DNA from 3 places in the Enterobacter sp. FW301-JW81 genome. Region 1 is predicted to be linked to each of the others. Evidence: predicted binding sites of a transcription regulator. Region 1 holds the regulator's gene; each other region holds the start of a gene.

Evidence for each region. Region 1 encodes PhoB, which activates phosphate uptake and scavenging genes when phosphate is short. Its sites were predicted from a motif close to CTGTCATAAAACTGNCNNAT; they were not measured.
Region 2: the regulator PhoB is predicted to act here: its motif matches at 3,176-3,195, upstream of kdgR (DNA-binding transcriptional regulator KdgR).
Region 3: the regulator PhoB is predicted to act here: its motif matches at 2,804-2,823, upstream of uvrB (excinuclease ABC subunit UvrB).

What each region holds. Positions count from the first base shown of each region.
Region 1 is NZ_JBYTBA010000005.1:103,554-108,301, forward strand. It holds gene sbcC (exonuclease subunit SbcC) at 1-175, opposite strand, end outside; gene sbcD (exonuclease subunit SbcD) at 172-1,377, opposite strand; gene phoB (phosphate response regulator transcription factor PhoB) at 1,565-2,254, shown strand; gene phoR (phosphate regulon sensor histidine kinase PhoR) at 2,276-3,571, shown strand; gene brnQ (branched-chain amino acid transporter carrier protein BrnQ) at 3,981-4,748, shown strand, end outside.
Region 2 is NZ_JBYTBA010000002.1:770,770-775,517, forward strand. It holds gene prc (carboxy terminal-processing peptidase) at 1-608, shown strand, start outside; gene htpX (protease HtpX) at 802-1,683, shown strand; gene AC3WOK_RS10595 (MFS transporter) at 1,734-3,107, opposite strand; gene kdgR (DNA-binding transcriptional regulator KdgR) at 3,287-4,078, shown strand; gene AC3WOK_RS10605 (YobH family protein) at 4,143-4,382, opposite strand; gene mgrB (PhoP/PhoQ regulatory lipoprotein MgrB) at 4,543-4,686, shown strand.
Region 3 is NZ_JBYTBA010000001.1:30,343-35,090, reverse strand. It holds gene yvcK (uridine diphosphate-N-acetylglucosamine-binding protein YvcK) at 1-470, shown strand, start outside; gene uvrB (excinuclease ABC subunit UvrB) at 557-2,572, opposite strand; gene AC3WOK_RS00155 (ABC transporter ATP-binding protein) at 3,325-4,047, shown strand; gene bioD (dethiobiotin synthase) at 4,010-4,711, opposite strand; gene bioC (malonyl-ACP O-methyltransferase BioC) at 4,704-4,748, opposite strand, start outside.

The sequences.
Region 1 (4,748 bases):
GGGTTTCGTGATAAAGCGCCAGGCAGATGGCGTCGAGCAGGGTGGTTTTGCCTGCTCCGGTCGCGCCGGTTATAGCAAACAGCCCGTTGCTGGCAAAGGGTTCAGCAGTAAAGTCAATTTTCCACTCGCCCTTGAGAGAGTTAAGGTTTTTCAGGCGCAGGCTCAAAATTTTCATGCGTTTTCGTCCTCATCATCGAGCGCATGCAGGGCATGGGTGAACAGCTCGCTAAGCCTTTCACGCTTCGCGTCGTCTATCTCCTCCTGCGAGAGCCTGCGTTCAAACACCTCTTCTACCCTCAGCTCGCTGAGGGTTTCGCGCCGGGCGCTGAGCAGAATTTTCTCGCGCTGTTCGCGGCTGCGGCGGACCAGCAACACCTCAACCGGCAAATCTTCGGTCAGCGCCTGGATTTTTCGCTGCATATCGTGCAGGTAGTCATCGGTGGTGATTTCGATATCCAGCCAGACGGGAGGGTTAAGCGCCGCGCCGCGCCACTGCTCAAGCTGGGCGGTAATGGCGTCAAGATCGCCTTTCAGCACCGCCAGCGGCTGGGTGACCGGGACTTCCAGCGTCTCGACGGCGTGAAGCTTTCCGTCGGAAAAACTCACCAGATGCACGGATTTGGCTTTGCCCGTTTCATCAAAGCTGAGCGAAAGGGGCGATCCGCAGTAGCGGATGTGCTCGCAGCCGCCGATAACCTGCGCGCGGTGGATATGCCCGAGCGCGATGTAGTCGGCTGGCGGGAAGTTTTGCGCCGGAAAGGCGTCCAGCGTGCCGATATAGATGTCACGTACGGCGTCACTTTTACTGGCCCCGACGGTGGTGAGGTGCCCGGTCGCAATCACCGGAATCGGCTGTTCGCCGCGCAGAGCGCAGGCTTCGGCGTGCTGCTGGTGATAATAGTCGGTGATGGCCTGTAATAAATGTTGCTGTTTTTCCGCCCCCGACAGCCCCGCCTGGCTTTGCACGATGTCCCGCGGACGTAAAAACGGTATCGGACACAGCACCGCCCCCGGCGTACCGTCGCGTTTTTTCAGGATCTGCGGGGCGTGCCCGGCGCTGGCGACAACGGTGGTATTGAGAAATGCCAGGATGTCGCGGGATTCATTGAGCGTCGCGACGGAATCATGGTTGCCGGCGACAATCACCAGATGACAGCCGGTTTGCTGGAGATTCACCACGAAGCGGTTATACAGTTCACGCGCATAGCTGGGGGGAGAACCGGTATCAAAGATGTCACCCGCCACAATTATCGCGTCCACCTCGTGCGTCCGGGCCGTTTCCAGCAGCCAGCCCAGGAACGCTTCATGTTCAGCCGCACGGCTTTTGCTGTAAAAATTTTGACCCAGATGCCAGTCCGAGGTGTGAAGTATGCGCATAGCTGATCCGTGGCAAAAAAGAGAAAGCCGGATTATAAACCTTCAGAGAAGGGAAAATAACCGCTGTAATAAAACAACGGTTTGCCCGTTATCGTGGTACTGTTTTTCATAAATCTGTCATAAATCTGACGCATAATGGCGCCGAATTACAAACTTGTAACTTAAATAAGATAAGACAGGGCAAAGTATGGCGAGACGTATTCTGGTCGTAGAAGATGAAGCTCCAATTCGTGAAATGGTGTGCTTCGTGCTCGAGCAAAATGGCTTCCAGCCGGTTGAAGCGGAAGATTATGACAGCGCAGTGAACCAGCTAAATGAACCCTGGCCCGATCTGATTCTGCTGGACTGGATGTTGCCCGGCGGCTCCGGACTGCAGTTTATCAAACATCTGAAGCGTGAAGCGCTAACACGCGATATACCGGTGGTGATGCTCACGGCGCGCGGTGAAGAAGAGGATCGCGTGCGCGGTCTGGAGACCGGCGCGGACGATTACATTACCAAACCGTTTTCACCAAAAGAGCTGGTGGCCCGCATTAAAGCCGTGATGCGCCGTATTTCGCCGATGGCGGTGGAAGAGGTGATTGAGATGCAGGGGCTGAGCCTTGACCCCACCTCACACCGCGTGATGACCGGTGAAAATCCCCTCGATATGGGGCCTACGGAATTTAAGCTCCTGCACTTCTTTATGACGCACCCGGAACGCGTTTACAGCCGCGAGCAGTTGCTGAATAACGTCTGGGGAACTAACGTGTATGTCGAAGACCGGACGGTTGACGTCCATATCCGCCGCCTGCGAAAAGCGCTGGAACTGAGCGGCCACGATCGCATGGTGCAGACGGTCCGCGGCACGGGTTATCGTTTTTCTACCCGTTTCTGAACAATGACAGGAGTGTGACGCGTGCTGGAACGTCTGTCATGGAAAAGGCTCGTCTTTGAACTGATCTTATGCTGTATTCCGGCCTTCATTCTGGGGGCCTTTCTTGGACATCTGCCGTGGTTTCTGCTGGCGTCGGTCACCGGGCTGCTGATCTGGCACTTCTGGAACCTGCTGCGCCTCTCCTGGTGGCTGTGGGTTGACCGAAGCATGACGCCGCCGCCGGGAAGCGGCAGCTGGGAGCCGCTGCTGTACGGTCTGCATCAGATGCAGATGCGTAATAAGAAGCGTCGCCGCGAGCTGGGAAGCCTGATTAAGCGTTTTCGCAGCGGTGCGGAATCGCTGCCGGATGCGGTCATTTTGACCACCGAAGAAGGGACCATCTTCTGGTGTAACGGCCTGGCGCAACAGCTGCTGGGCCTGCGCTGGCCGGACGATAATGGCCAGAATATCCTCAACCTTCTACGTTATCCCGAGTTCACGCTGTATCTGAAAAAACGTGATTTTACCCGTCCGCACAATCTGAAGCTCAATAACGGTCGCCATCTGGAAATCCGCGTGATGCCCTACAGCGATAAGCAGTGGCTGATGGTGGCGCGCGATGTCACCCAGATGCACCAGCTGGAAGGGGCGCGCCGCAACTTCTTCGCGAACGTTAGCCACGAATTACGAACCCCGTTGACCGTGCTTCAGGGCTACCTGGAGATGATGCAGGAGCAAACGCTTGAAGGGGCGCCGCGTGAAAAAGCGCTGCACACGATGCGCGAGCAAACTTACCGAATGGAAGGCCTGGTGAAGCAGCTGCTGACGCTCTCGAAGATTGAAGCGGCACCCACACTTGCGCTGAATGACACCATTGACGTGCCGATGATGCTGCGGGTAGTGGAGCGTGAAGCGCAGACGTTAAGCCACAAAAAGCACCACCTGACCTTTGAGGTCGACAGCGCGCTGAAGGTGCTGGGCAGTGAAGATGAACTGCGCAGCGCCATCTCCAACCTGGTGTATAACGCGGTGAATCATACGCCGGAAGGGACGGAAATCCTGGTGCGCTGGCACCACAGCCCAACGGGAGCCGAATTTAGCGTGGAGGACAACGGGCCGGGTATCGCACCGGAGCATATTCCGCGTCTGACCGAGCGTTTCTACCGCGTGGATAAAGCGCGATCGCGGCAGACGGGAGGAAGCGGCCTGGGGCTCGCGATTGTTAAGCACGCGGTGAATCACCATGAAAGCCGTCTCGAAATCCAGAGTACGCTGGGCAAAGGAACCCGCTTCAGCTTCGTTATCCCGGAACGATTAATTGCCAAAAAGATCGCCTGACAGCAGGTGTGTCATTTTACCTTTCCACGGGTCAGCGTCAGCTGGCCCGTTTGCTTTGCAGTCAAGCGAAACGCGGATGAATTTTATACGGCTGTCTGTTTTTTGTTCGCATGATTAGCCATGGGTTTTTCTTATAAATAGCGTATTATGCTGGTGCGTATTTTCATGATGGCATATTGTTCTGGTTTTACGATCCCTCCTTGCCTTTAAACGTTATAAGCGTTTAAATTGCCCCCCAGATACTGTCAGACCGACTGTATTTGCGTGGTAAATCGAAAAACTATTCTTCTCCACGCCAGGACGGGAGCATTTCCCGCTGAAATTGAGCAAGTTTTCGGCTGTATCGTCCCGTCAGGGAAGCCGGAAATCTCAATGTTTTCAACACCACATCCACAGGCAGTAAGGTTTTATGACCCATCACTTAAAATCGCGTGACATCATCGCGCTGGGCTTTATGACATTTGCGCTGTTCGTTGGCGCAGGCAACATCATTTTTCCTCCAATGGTTGGCTTACAGGCGGGTGAACACGTCTGGACCGCCGCGTTTGGTTTCCTGATTACTGCCGTGGGCCTACCGGTACTGACCGTCGTCGCGCTGGCGAAAGTCGGTGGCGGCGTGGATAGCCTCAGCACCCCTATTGGCAAAGTGGCGGGTGTGCTGCTGGCAACCGTCTGCTATCTGGCCGTTGGCCCGCTGTTCGCAACTCCGCGTACGGCGACCGTTTCCTTCGAAGTGGGTATTGCTCCCCTGACCGGTGACGGTGCGATGCCGCTGTTTATCTACAGCCTGATTTATTTCGCGATCGTGATTCTGGTTTCCCTCTATCCGGGCAAGCTGCTGGATACCGTGGGCAACTTCCTGGCTCCGCTGAAAATTGTGGCGCTGATCGTACTGGCGGTGGCTGCCATTGTCTGGCCTGCCGGCCCGATTAGCGACGCGATGGACGCCTATAAAAACGCCGCGTTCTCTAACGGCTTTGTGAACGGCTATCTGACGATGGATACGCTGGGCGCCATGGTGTTTGGTATCGTTATCGTTAACGCCGCGCGTTCCCGCGGTGTGACCGAAGCGCGCCTGCTGACCCGCTATACCATCTGGGCTGGCCTGATGGCCGGCGTGGGTCTGACGCTGCTGTATCTGGCACTGTTCCGCCTGGGTTCCGACAGCGCCATGCTG
Region 2 (4,748 bases), on a different contig from region 1:
AGCAGTATCGCTCTCTGAACCGTATTTACGACCAGATGCTGCGTCCGGAATGGCCTGCACTGGGCTCGGTTCAGTACACCATACAGAAATTCTACCGCGTGAACGGCGGCAGTACGCAGCGTAAGGGCGTCACGCCGGATATCATGATGCCGACAGGCACGGAAGAGACTGAAACCGGCGAGAAGTTTGAAGATAACGCGTTACCGTGGGACAGCATCAATGCCGCGACGTACGTGAAGGCGGGCGACATGACGCAGTTTGGTCCTGAACTGCTGAAGTCACATAACGACCGCATCGCGAAAGATCCGGAATTCCAGTACATCATGAAGGACATTGCTCGCTTCAATGCCCTGAAAGATAAGCGGAATATTGTTTCTCTGAACTACGCTCAGCGAGAGAAAGAGAACAACGAAGACGATGCAACGCGTCTGGCGCGTATTAACGATCGCTTTAAGCGTGAAGGGAAGCCTCTGCTCAAGAAACTGGACGATCTGCCTAAAGATTACCAGGAGCCCGATCCGTATCTGGACGAGACGGTGCATATCGCCCTCGACCTGGCGAATCTGGAAAAAGATAAGCCTGCCGTACAGCCCGCTCCGGCAAAATAACCTCCCAACAGGCACAAGAAATTGTGCCTGTTTCTTTTTGTTCTGCATCCTTCCGTCAGCCTGATTTCCAATTGTGTAAAGTTGTGTCTTTCTGGTGACTTACGCCCGCCGGATGCTTGAAAATAGTCGCAATACCCATACGATGTGGGTAATCGCATAGTGCGTTTTGTTAAACTGAGGTAAAAAGAAAATTATGATGCGAATCGCGCTCTTCCTGCTCACCAACCTGGCGGTAATGGTGGTTTTCGGGCTCGTGCTAAGCCTGACAGGAATTCAGTCGAGCAGCGTTCAGGGTCTGTTGATTATGGCGCTGCTGTTTGGTTTTGGTGGCTCTTTCATTTCCCTGCTGATGTCGAAGTGGATGGCTCTGAAATCGGTAGGCGGTGAGGTTATCGAACAACCGCGTAACGATATGGAACAGTGGCTGATGAATACGGTGGCCCAGCAATCCCGTCAGGCTGGGATCGCCATGCCGCAGGTAGCCATTTACCACGCTCCGGATATCAACGCCTTCGCCACCGGTGCCCGTCGTGATGCGTCACTGGTTGCCGTCAGCACCGGGCTGCTGCAGAACATGAGCCGTGACGAAGCCGAAGCGGTTATTGCCCACGAAATCAGCCATATCGCTAACGGTGACATGGTAACCATGACCCTGATTCAGGGCGTCGTGAACACCTTCGTTATCTTTATCTCCCGTATTCTGGCGCAGATTGCGGCAGGCTTTATGGGTGGTAACCGCGACGAAGGCGAAGAGAGCAACGGTAACCCGCTGATCTATTTCGCTGTCTCCATGGTTCTGGAACTGGTGTTCGGTATTCTGGCCAGCATCATCACCATGTGGTTCTCCCGTCATCGTGAATTCCACGCGGATGCCGGCTCTGCGAAGCTGGTTGGTCGTGAGAAAATGATTGCGGCGCTGCAGCGACTGAAAACCAGCTACGAGCCGCAGGAAGCGAACAGCATGATGGCTTTTTGCATTAACGGTAAATCGAAATCGTTGAGCGAGCTGTTTATGTCTCACCCGCCGCTGGATAAGCGTATTGAAGCGCTGCGCAGTGGGGAATACCTGAAGTAACTCTGAAGATGCAGTCTGAGCCGGGCGGAGGAAACTCCGCCCGGCTTTTTTTATGCCTGTAACCTGGGCTGGGTCACCCGCAGTCCGCTGACGACAGCCGCGAGGGTGGCAAGGGCACCCGCGGTGAGGAGCGCAACGTGGTTACCGTTTTGTCCGGCGAGGTTAAACATCAGGGCGACCAGTGCCGCACCGGTGCTTTGCCCCAGCAAGCGCGCGGTACCCAACATGCCACTGGCTCCTCCGCTGCGATGGCGCGGTGCGGAGGTGATAATGGTGTGGTTGTTCGGCGACTGGAACAGGCCAAAACCGGCACCGCAGAGGATCATGCGCCAGATAATATCCAGATCCGTAGGTTGCGAGGGAAGCAGCGCCAGCGCAAACAGACCCGTCGCCATGACTGCCAGCCCCAGCGCGCCCAGTAATCCGGCATGCACGCGCTCTATTAAATAACCTGCCAGCGGTGCCATCACCATCGTGGCCAGCGGCCACGGGGTTAACAGCAGGCCGGTCTCCACTTCTGAACGTCCAACCACGCTCTGCAAAAAGAAGGGCAGAGAAACCAGAGCCAGCATCTGAGCGCAGAATGAGCAGACAGAGGTGCAAATGGAGAGCGAAAAGAGGGGGATGCGCAGCAGGTCAAAAGGCAGTAAAGGCACCGGGAGAGTGAGCTGGCGGCGAACAAAGAAGAAACCTATGACCAGCAGCGCGAGCAGTTCCACTCCGGTAAGCACCAGCGATTGCCCCTGCGCAAAGCCGCTCAGGGCTGTAATCAGCAGGCCAAAGGTAAGGGCATTCATCACCGCACTCGCGACGTCGAACCGCGGCATGGTGCTTTTGGGGCCGTTAGCGGGCAGGAAGCGCAGGGCAAAGAAGATGGCCACGATACCCAGCGGCACGTTAATGGCGAAGAGCCATTGCCAGGATGCAACGGAAAGAATAGCCGCCGCAATGGTTGGCCCGGCGGCGGAAGAGACGGCGACAATAAACGAGTTTATTCCCATGCCGCGCCCCAAATGACGCTGCGGATAAATTAAGCGAATCAACGCCGTGTTTACGCTCATGAGCGCCGCGCCACCAAAACCTTGCGCAATGCGCGCAAGCGTCAGGGTATGCAGCGAATCAGAAAGGGCACACAACAGCGAGGTAATGGTGAAAACCACCAGACCACACTGATACACCCGACGGTAGCCGAACATATCGCCCAGGAAGGAGAACGAGAGCAGGGAAACCACAATCGCAATCTGGTAGGCGTTAACAATCCAGATTGAACTGGCTGGGGAAGCATGCAGGTCGCTGGCGATGGTTGGCAGGGCAACGTTGGCAATTGCGCCGTCAAGGACGGCCATTGAGATACCGATAATGATGGTCGCTATCGCGCCGTACCGCTGGGGTAACGGCAGGCCATCGGAAAGATTCTTTTCCATTTGGATTAAAAAAGCTCAGTATGAAATTATTCTCAGGGTAACTATTTTAGCATTGTTACTGCCGCGATATGTCGCAGATTTGTAACGAAGTAAACGCGGATTGATTGCAGGTGACATGACGGGAACTTATAATAAAAACCGGTTCTGATTTTTATAAAACACTCTCTATGAGGTGGTAAATGGCTATTGCGGATTTGGATAAACAGCCAGATTCTGTTTCTTCCGTGCTGAAGGTGTTTGGCATCTTACAGGCGCTCGGGGAAGAGCGTGAAATTGGTATTACGGAGTTGTCGCAGCGCGTGATGATGTCGAAAAGCACCGTTTATCGCTTTTTGCAAACCATGAAGTCACTGGGCTATGTTGCACAGGAAGGCGAGTCAGAAAAATACTCTCTGACCCTGAAACTGTTCGAACTCGGTGCCCGCGCGCTGCAAAATGTTGATCTGATCCGCAGCGCTGATATTCAGATGCGTGAAATCTCGCGCCTGACTAAAGAGACTATCCATCTCGGTGCGCTGGATGAAGACAGCATTGTTTACATCCATAAAATCGACTCCATGTACAATCTGCGCATGTATTCGCGCATTGGTCGTCGCAACCCGCTCTACAGTACCGCCATTGGTAAGGTTCTGCTGGCGTGGCGCGATCGCGAGGAAGTGAAGCAGATCCTCGATGGCGTGGAATACAAACGCAGTACGGCGCGAACCATTACCAGCACGGACGAACTGTTAACGGTGCTCGATCGCGTGCGTGAGCAGGGATATGGCGAAGATAATGAAGAACAGGAAGAAGGGCTGCGCTGCATCGGCGTTCCGGTGTTTGACCGCTTTGGCGTGGTGATCGCGGGCTTAAGTATCTCTTTCCCAACCCTTCGCTTCTCTGAAGAGCGTCTGCACGAATATGTTGCTATCCTGCACACTGCAGCACGTAAGATTTCTGAACAGATGGGCTATCACGACTATCCGTTTTAATCTCTGTTCGCATAAAAAACGCCGCAGAAGTTGCGGCGTTTTTGTCAGTGATTAAACCGGTTGATTAGCCATTATCGATGACGACGGACGTTTTACGCAGTACAGGACAGTTCGTTAAGCCAATGATCCCGCTGTCAGAATGCAGATACTGCGCAGTGCTCAGTCCTTGTGCCGTTAAATACTTACACTGAATGCCTAAGCCGGCTGCGTTTTCGGTGCTTCCCACGAGCACACCGTAACCCGTTAACAGAAGGCCAATCCAGACGATGGCCAGTGCAATAATTGTTCGAATGATTAAGCGCATCATTACCTCTTTTATCGTTGTTATCATACAGCTAGCGTAAACGGTTTACGCTATGAAACAAGTGCACGATTCTGAAAAAAGCGCGATGGCGGTACAGTTAGTCCTTGTTTAAGATAACCGTGATAACCTGGTTACATCAGGTCTTTAGACGGAGTGTGGAGTGAAAAAAATACGCTGGGTGATTCTGATTATCGTGCTGATAGCGTGCGTGGTGTTATGGACGCAGACTATCAACGTAATGTGCGATCAGGATGTACAGTTTTTTAGCGGCGTCTGCGCAATCAATAAGTTTATTCCGTGGTAACACGCATTTTTTCTCAAGGTGATTTCCTTCCTTCGCGCCAGTGGTAAAATAGACGTTTTTAT
Region 3 (4,748 bases), on a different contig from region 1:
AAGTTTACGGCGAGGTGAATATCGATCAGCTCATTCTGCCGCCGAAAGAGCTGATGACCTACCCAAGCGTTCCCGCCACGCGCGAAGCGGTTGAGGCCATTGCTGAAGCGGATGTGATCCTGATCGGTCCGGGCAGTTTTTACACCAGCCTGATGCCTATTTTGCTGGTGAAAGAGCTGGCCCAGGCGCTGCGCCGCACCCCTGCCCCGATGGTCTACATCGGTAACCTGGGGCGCGAACTGAGCCCGGCCGCCGCAAGCCTGTCGCTGGCGGACAAGCTGAGCCTGATGGAGCAGTACGTCGGGAAGAAAATTATCGACGGCGTGGTGGTGGGGCCGAAAGTCGGCGTGTCCGGGATTGGGGATCGTCTGGTGGTGCAGGAGCCGCTGGAGGCCAGCGATATTAAATATCGCCATGACCGCCATCTGCTGCGCGAAGCGCTGGAGAAGGCGATTCAGGCGCTGGGTTAACAACCCCCGGTGGCGCTGCGCTTACCGGGGCTACAGGGGGCACTTAACCCTTAGGCCCGGTAAGCGCAGCGCCACCGGGCAAGAAGCTACGATGCTGCAATAAACAGATCCCGCAGCTGATGAAGCTGGTCGCGGATCTGCGCCGCCTCTTCGAACTCCAGGTTCTGCGCGTGCTGCATCATCTGCCCTTCCAGCTCGTGGATCTTCTGCTGCAGCGCTTTCGGCGTCAGCACGACGGTATCTTCTTCCACCACTGAACGCGCCTTGCCGCGGCCTTTCGCTTTGGTTTTGGCAATGTTCTGACCCAGCGCCAGAATATCGACCACCTTCTTGTTCAGCCCCTGCGGAGTAATGCCGTGCTCTTCATTGTAGCGCTGCTGCTTCTCGCGACGGCGCTCCGTTTCGCCAATCGCTTTCGCCATCGACGGGGTGATTTTGTCACCGTACAGAATCGCTTTGCCGTTGACGTTACGCGCGGCGCGGCCAATAGTCTGGATCAGAGAGCGCTCAGAACGCAGGAAGCCCTCTTTATCCGCATCCAGGATCGCCACCAGCGAGACTTCCGGCATATCCAGACCTTCTCGCAGCAGGTTGATCCCCACCAGCACGTCAAACTCGCCCAGACGCAGGTCGCGGATAATCTCCATTCGCTCCACGGTATCGATATCCGAGTGCAGATAACGCACCTTCTCGCCGTGCTCTTCGAGGTACTCGGTCAGGTCTTCCGCCATGCGCTTGGTGAGCGTGGTTACCAGCACGCGCTCGTTGATGGCGGAACGGGCACGGATCTCGGAGAGCAGATCGTCCACCTGCGTCGCCACGGGACGCACCTCGATAATCGGGTCCAGCAGCCCGGTCGGACGCACCACCTGGTCAACCACGTCCTCGCCGGATTTCTCCAGCTCGTAGTTCCCCGGCGTTGCCGACACGTAGATGGTCTGCGGGGCCAGCGCCTCGAATTCTTCAAACTTCATCGGGCGGTTATCCAGCGCCGACGGCAGGCGGAAGCCGTACTCCACCAGCGTCTCTTTACGCGCGCGGTCACCGCGATACATCCCGCCAATCTGCGGGATAGTGACGTGGGATTCATCGATCACCAGCAAACCGTCTGCCGGAAGATAGTCAAACAGCGTCGGCGGTGGCTCGCCCGGCCCGCGGCCGGAGAGGAAACGGGAGTAGTTTTCGATGCCGGAGCAGTAGCCCAGCTCGTTCATCATCTCCAGATCAAACTGGGTACGCTGGCTCAGGCGCTGCTCTTCCAGCAGCTTGTTGTTGGCCAGCAGCACCTTACGGCGCTCGGCCAGCTCCACTTTGATCTCTTCCATCGCCTGCACGATACGCTCGCGCGGCGTCACGTAGTGCGTTTTCGGGTAGATGGTGAAGCGCTGGATCACCGACTCAATGTGTCCCGTCAGCGGGTCGAACAGCGAGAGGCGCTCGACCTCTTCGTCAAACAGCTCAACGCGCAGCGCCATATCGTCCGATTCCGCCGGGAAGATGTCGATCACTTCACCGCGCACGCGGAACGTCCCGCGCTGGAACGCCTGGTCGTTACGGGTGTACTGCAGCTCCGCCAGACGGCGCAAAATCGCCCGCTGGTCGATGATCATCCCCTGCGTCAGGTGCAGCATCATCTTCAGATACAGATCCGGGTCGCCCAGACCGTAGATAGCGGAAACCGACGCCACAACGACCACATCGCGACGCTCAAGCAGCGCCTTCGTGGCTGAAAGACGCATCTGCTCAATGTGCTCGTTTACCGAAGCATCTTTCTCAATGAAGGTGTCAGAGCTCGGCACATAGGCTTCGGGCTGGTAGTAATCGTAGTAGGAGACGAAATACTCCACCGCGTTGTCCGGGAAGAACTCTTTCATCTCGCCGTAAAGCTGCGCGGCCAGGGTTTTGTTGGGTGCCAGCACCATCGTGGGGCGCTGCAGGTCAGCGATGACGTTGGCGATGGTAAACGTTTTGCCGGAACCGGTTACCCCCAGCAGCGTCTGGTGTGCCAGCCCATCTTCCAGCCCCTCTTCCAGACGGCGGATGGCCTCGGGCTGATCCCCCGAAGGACGGAAAGCAGAATTCAATTTGAACGGTTTACTCATGGGCGACAACCTGATGACGTTATAAGCGGCAGGTGAGTAATTTTACTCGTTGTGGCCAGGAATGCCAGTAAAAAACACTGGATGAAAAACCAGTAGCATGTCACGATATTTAGAGTAGCGCCTGAATGATTAGCGCGATAGCGGCCAAAATTTGGACTGTGACAACATAAAACACCAGTCAGATCAGGTTATCCCCAGAACTTTTTCTTTTTTAACATTTGTCAAGCCAGGTAATGATAGTTTTATGGCAACGGGTGACACTTTCATGACGGGAATTGCTTTTATCTAACCAGTTAAATTATAAACGATATTTTCTAAAGCCGCGTTTCGCGCCAATTTGGGCGAAAGCCGCGTCGCCTCTCGCTTATCGCGTGTTTTCTAACTCTAATGCACATGGTTATCCACAGGAATAGTGGATAACTGCTTCCAGCCCATGCAGACAGGCGCTCGGCAAATTCCCGGATTTTCCCACGAAGCGGCAGGAAAAAATTTTTATAGCTATTTTTTGATGATTAACAGTTGAGTCATTCATAACCAACCGATGAGATATTGCTCACATTTTCATCATTTCTGACCCTGCACCACAACTCACCACCGCCGGCACCGTCGATGTGCAATCCCTCTGGTTTTACACTGCTCTCCTGTTACTTATTCCTAAAAAAGACGCTTTTTTAGTCACTTTGCGCTTTCTGGCAGGGGTTTTGCACAATCCAGAACGTGCCTCACCTACACACATTTTTAAGGAGAGAAAGATGTTGAGTCTGCGTGCAGTGAACCAATTTTACGGAAGCCAACATACGCTATGGAACGTGGATTTAGATTTTCCGCAAGGGATGTGTACAGGCGTCGTTGGCCTGCCGGGAATGGGGAAAACCACCCTCATGAATTGCATTGCCGGGAAAGTGCCCGTCGAAAGCGGCACCATCATCTGGCATGAGGCGGGCGCGCCGCCGCGTGATTTGCTAAGCCAGGTGCCAGAACAGCGTTCAGGGCCGGGGATAGGCTATGTCCCGCAGGACAGGCGGATCTTCTCCCAGCTGACGATTGAGGAGAATTTGCATATCGCCATGCGGGCGATGGGCAAGCCCGACCCGGAAGCGAAAAGTGAGGTGTATGACCTGTTCCCGGAACTCTACGCGCTGCGTCAGACCCGGGGCAACGCCCTTTCGCCAGACGACCAGTACCAGCTGGCCCTGGCCAACGCGCTGGTAAACCGTCCGCGGATGCTGATTCTGGACGAGCCCCTGCACGGCGCAGGCCACGGTTTCGCGCATAAGCTGGGACAGCTGCTGGTGCGCTTAAACCGAGAGCTGGGGATGACGGTGCTGCTGGCTGAACAGCAACTGTCGTTTATTCGCCGGGTGGCGGATCGTTTTTGCATGCTTTATCGCGGGCGTAACGTGGCCCAGGGCCACGTTAACGAACTGGACGATGAGCTTATTGCCCACTGGATGTCGCTGGAAGCAAGGCGCTGAGGTCAAGATAGCGCCCGGTTTCGGCACGTTCGGCATCCTCCGCAAGCCACGGGATCTCCCCGAGGAATGGGGCGGGAAGCACCCGCTTGAGCGTTGCCAGGTACTCCTGATGCCGCTTGCCGGGGGCAACCACGTCGTTGGCTATCCAGCCCGCCAGGCGCAGTCCTGCCTGCGAAACGGCCTGGGCGGTCAACATAGCATGGTTGATACAGCCGAGCTTCACCCCTACGACCAGAATGACCGGGAGCTGCTCGCGTTGCACCCAGTCAGCAAACGTCTGCTCCTGCGAGAGCGGCGTAAACCAGCCGCCTGCGCCCTCCACCAGCACCCAGTCCGCCTGGCGTTCCAGCGCGCGTAATCCGGCCGAGAGCACGGTGAAATCAATCGGACGACCTTCGTCGGCGCTGATGATATGCGGCGACGTCGGCTCGGCAAAGGTGTACGGATTCACCGCTGAATAGGCGAGCTCAAGCGTGCTGTTCCGCTGGAGCGCCAGCGCGTCGGTGTTGCGCAACCCTTCCGCCGTCATCTCGCTGCCGGAAGCAACCGGCTTATACCCGGCGGTGTTTTTCCCAAGCTTTCGCGCCGCCTGAAGCAGCGCGGCGCTGGCAACCGTTTTACCCACTTCCGTATCCGTTCCGGTGACAAAATAGCGTTCAGCCACGTTCGATAACCCCATGAAAAAGTTGATAAGAGAGCGG